DNA from 2 places in the Alteromonas gilva genome. Region 1 is predicted to be linked to the other one. Evidence: predicted binding sites of a transcription regulator. Region 1 holds the regulator's gene; the other holds the start of a gene.
The links. The regulator NrdR, encoded in region 1, represses ribonucleotide reductase genes. The targets are predictions, from matches to a motif close to AAACACNANATNTNGTGTTT.
Positions count from the first base shown of each region.

Region 2: a site for NrdR is predicted at 1,179-1,198, ahead of nrdA (class 1a ribonucleoside-diphosphate reductase subunit alpha). Genes of this name have one in related genera too.

Region 1 covers NZ_JAQQXP010000003.1:500,865-503,267, forward strand. The annotation lists gene glyA (serine hydroxymethyltransferase) at 1-625, shown strand, start outside; gene nrdR (transcriptional regulator NrdR) at 694-1,143, shown strand; gene ribD (bifunctional diaminohydroxyphosphoribosylaminopyrimidine deaminase/5-amino-6-(5-phosphoribosylamino)uracil reductase RibD) at 1,149-2,285, shown strand; gene OIK42_RS18615 (riboflavin synthase) at 2,350-2,403, shown strand, end outside.
Region 2 covers NZ_JAQQXP010000001.1:2,355,180-2,357,582, reverse strand. The annotation lists gene nrdA (class 1a ribonucleoside-diphosphate reductase subunit alpha) at 1-973, opposite strand, end outside; gene ubiG (bifunctional 2-polyprenyl-6-hydroxyphenol methylase/3-demethylubiquinol 3-O-methyltransferase UbiG) at 1,403-2,128, opposite strand.

The DNA.
Region 1 (2,403 bases):
CGGTGTCTATCCAAATCCACTGCCGCATGCACACGTGGTAACCACTACAACACATAAAACATTAGCGGGTCCTCGTGGTGGTTTGATCCTGTCGGCCTGTGGTGATGAAACCCTGTACAAAAAATTCAACAGTTCGGTGTTCCCGGGTAACCAGGGCGGTCCTCTGTGTCACGTTATTGCCGCCAAGGCGGTAGCCTTCAAAGAAGCGCTTGAGCCTGATTTTAAGACGTACCAGCAGCAGGTGGTAACCAATGCCAAGGCGATGGTTAGTGTGATGCAGGAACGCGGCTATAAAATTGTCTCTAACGGCACTGATAACCACTTGTTCCTGTTGGATCTTATCGATAAAGATATCACCGGCAAAGACGCCGATGCCGCACTGGGTCGCGCCAATATTACCGTGAATAAAAACTCCGTCCCTAAAGATCCCCGTTCTCCCTTTGTGACCAGCGGTCTGCGCATTGGTACCCCGGCTATTACCCGTCGCGGTTTTGGCGCAGATGAAGCCAGACAGGTTGCCAACTGGATTTGTGATGTACTGGACAATCTGGGCGATGAAAGTGTTGAACGTCGTGTTCAACAGGAAGTAATTGAGCTGTGTTCACGCTTTCCGGTTTACGCTTAACAGGCTTGATACCGCCGCACGCAGGCCCGATATTGAGCGTCGGGCCATAAGCTTTACAGGAGCGTTTAATGCATTGCCCGTTCTGCTCGGCAGAAGAAACCAAAGTTATCGATTCTCGCTTAGTTGCTGAGGGCCATCAGGTGCGTCGGCGCCGCGAATGTGCCGATTGCCATGAACGCTTTACAACCTTTGAAAGCGCCGAACTGGTGATGCCGCGAGTGATTAAGCGCGACGGCACCCGCGAGCCATTTAACGAAGAGAAACTGCGGGCAGGTTTGCAACGGGCGCTCGAAAAGCGGCCGGTCAGCACCGAAAAAGTCGAGCAATGTGTGTTACAGTTAAAGTCCACGCTGCGTGCCACCGGTGAACGGGAAGTCGAGAGCGCGTTTTTAGGCAACCTGATTATGGATGCCCTGAAAGAGCTCGATAAAGTGGCTTATGTGCGCTTTGCCTCGGTTTATCGCTCCTTTGAAGATATTAAAGAGTTTGGTGAAGAGATAGCCAGACTCGGGGATTAGTTCCCATGTCCCATGTTACGCCAACCCCTCTTTTAAAAACCGATGAATACTGGATGGCGCGAGCTGTTCAGCTGGCGGCCAGGGGCCGTTATACCACTTCTCCCAATCCCCGTGTTGGCTGCGTCATTGTCAAAAATAATCAGGCTATCGGTGAGGGGTATCACATTCAGGCGGGTACCCCCCACGCAGAAGTCCACGCATTAAGAGCGGCCGGCGATAATGCGGCCGGCGCTACCGCTTATGTAACGTTGGAACCCTGCAGTCATACAGGCAGAACGCCGCCTTGCGCTGAGGCTCTTGTAACTGCGCAGGTAGCCAGGGTGGTCGTGGCGATGACAGATCCTAATCCACAGGTCAGTGGACGTGGTATTGCCCGTCTTGAAGCCGCTGGCATTGCCGTTACCCAGGGCGTGCTGACTCAGCAGGCAAAAGCGCTTAACCCGGGCTTTATAAAACGTATGGAAACTGGCTTACCCTGGGTGAGGGTCAAACTGGCCAGCAGTCTGGACGGTAAAATCGCCCTGGCTAATGGCAACAGTCAATGGATCACGGGGCCGGCAGCACGGCGCGATGTGCAGCGTTTCAGAGCGCAAAGCTGCGCCATTATTACCGGCAGTGGCACGGTCAGCAAAGATGAGCCGAGTTTGTTGGTACGTCCGGAGCAGGCGCGAATAACAGACTATCCGCTGGCAATTGTGCGTCAGCCACTGCGGGTGGTGATTGACTCACAGCAACAGCTGTCGCCGCAGAGGCAAATGTTTAATGATGGGCATCCGGTATTGCTGGTCAATAGTCATGTGCAAACGGGTTTTGCTGCGGCCGTCGAACAGTTTACTGCACCGCACTCGCCGGCGGGCAAAACAGATCTCAATGCCGTGCTTAGTGAGCTGGGCTCGCGGGGTATCAATGAGCTGTGGGTCGAAGGCGGTGCGGGGTTAGCCGGGGCCTTTATTAGCGCTGGTCTGGTTGACGAACTGATTATATATCAGGCGCCCAAATTGCTGGGTGACAAAGGTTTATCGATGGTTAATTTGCCCGGCTATGAGCAGGTAAACGAAGCACCACACTTGAAATTGATCGACATCAGACATATAGCACAAGACATTCGACTGACTTATCAGTGGGTCACTGACGGGTCATAATAGCGGGCAACGCAGCGTTACTGCGTATGCCTTTTACTCAAAAATGTACACTGAGACTACCGTTATGTTTACTGGAATTGTTGCAGCACTGGGCACCATCGAGTCGATGACCGACCGC
Region 2 (2,403 bases), on a different contig from region 1:
CTCCGCGGTTGTTTTTAAGTACCAGTAACGACTCAACCTCAAGGTGCCACAGCGGATAGAACAAGGTCGCGGCACCGCCACGCACGCCGCCTTGTGAGCAGCTTTTAACGGCGGTCTGGAAGTACTTGTAAAACGGTATACAGCCCGTGTGGAAGGCTTCGCCACCACGAATAGGGCTGCCCAGCGCACGTATACGGCCGGCATTAACACCAATACCGGCACGCTGACTCACGTACTTCACAATGGCACTGGCGGTGGCGTTAATCGAATCCAGGCTGTCGCCGGTTTCAATTAACACGCATGAACTAAACTGACGGGTAGGGGTACGTACGCCCGACATAATAGGCGTTGGTAACGACAGCTTAAACGTAGATGTCGCATCGTAAAAACGGCGGATATAGCCAAGACGCGTATCTTTAGGGTAATTAGCAAACAGGCAAGCGGCGACTAAAATGTAAAGAAACTGCGCACTTTCATAAATCTCACCGGTTACACGGTTTTGCGCCAGGTATTTCCCTTCCAGTTGCTTAACGGCGGCATAACTGAAGTTCATGTCACGCCAGTGATCGATATAGCTATCCATCTCGGCGAATTCTTCTGCCGTGTAATCTTCCAGCAGGTGGGTATCGTATTTGCCCATATCAACCATACGCGCCACGTGGCTGAACAACTTAGGGGGTTCAAAGCGGCCAAAGGCTTTTTTGCGTAAGTGGAAAATCGCTAAACGTGCCGCCAGATACTGGTAGTCGGGCGCATCTGTAGAGATCAGATCTGCCGCTGACTTGATTAGCGTTTCATGAATTTCGGCGGTTTTAATCCCGTCGTAAAACTGTATGTGGGCTTTGATTTCTACTTGAGAAACCGAAACATTCTGCAACCCTTCGGCGGCCCAGGTAATGACTTTATGGATTTTCTCAAGATCGATGGGCTCTTGTTCACCATTACGTTTGGTGACGGATAAATTGTTATTCATTTTAATGGCCGTTTGTCAGTTAGCGCTGGTGTTGTGGCATGAATATCATGCCAGTATCGTATTCAATAGTGTCTTGCGAAACGATCAAGCTGCGATCGCTTCGTACCGTGATTGCTTAATTCGCCTGTGAGTTACCTGTTCAGTCGAATATTTAAACAAGACTGCTACGGGACAAACACAAGATAGTGAGGTTTTGGGTTTAATGCAACCCAATATCTGGTGCTTAATTCACCGATCAAACAAAGCCAGTCTTTAGGTTAGTATTGACTAACTGTTAACGGTTGAACTAAGCAATATTTGCCTGAATGCAAGCTGTTTAATTTATTTTTATGATTACTTAAAACAATTTATTCAGATAATTCTCTGCTTATAAATTTACGATATATGGTGCTTTGTTAGATGTACTAGCACTATATATAGTGTTTTTGCTTATAGCTTTTCACAATGCAGTATGTAGTTCACATCCAGATTTCGCTGCGACAACACAAACTGTTGGTTAAACGGGTCAAAATGTAACCCAGTAGCAGATCGGGTGACCAGATCCGCACGATCAGCCGAGCGAATAAGTTCGGACGGCTTAATAAAACGCTGGTACTGGTGCGTACCTTTTGGTACCCACTGAAGCAGGTATTCAGCTGCAACGATACCCATAAGGTAGGATTTAACATTACGATTCAGGGTTGAAAAGAACACCTTACCGCCTGGTTTAACCAACTGTGCACAACTGCGAATGATCGACTCGGGGTCGGGCACATGTTCAAGCATCTCCATGCATGTCACAACGTCATATTGTCCGGCTTGCTCGGTGGCGAGTTGCTCTGCACTCACGCAGCGATAATCAACGCTAACGCCGCTTTCGAGACTATGAAGTCTGGCAATCTCCAGCGATGCGTCGGCCATATCGATGCCTGTGACCCTGGCACCACGGCCGGCCAGAGCCTCTGCCAGAATACCGCCGCCACAACCTACGTCGAGCACCTTTTTGTCGAACAAGCCCTGGCTGTGTTCTTCGATATAAGAAAGGCGTAACGGGTTGATGGCATGCAGCGGTTTAAACTGACCTTCAGGATCCCACCAGTGGGCAGCAATCTGTGAAAACTTGTCAATTTCGGTGTGATCTACGTTGTTATTTAAATCAGAATTTAAATCAGACATGAGCGGGTATTTACAGTAGTTGTAATAAAAAACACCGTTACATTAACCCAAAATAACCATCCACACATCGCTTATTTACCCAGACTTTTCCTAATAGCGCAAAAAATAAACGCTTAACGGCCTTGCCGACGATGTGATGTATTATTCACTACATAATTGCTGATTTGGGTGGTAAACTCATTGATTAATTAGAAGACCCCCAATGTGTGATAGCCGGGTTGTGAGGCGCTGGATAGCGCTGAGCTGGATGCTGTTACCACAAACCTATAATAAGG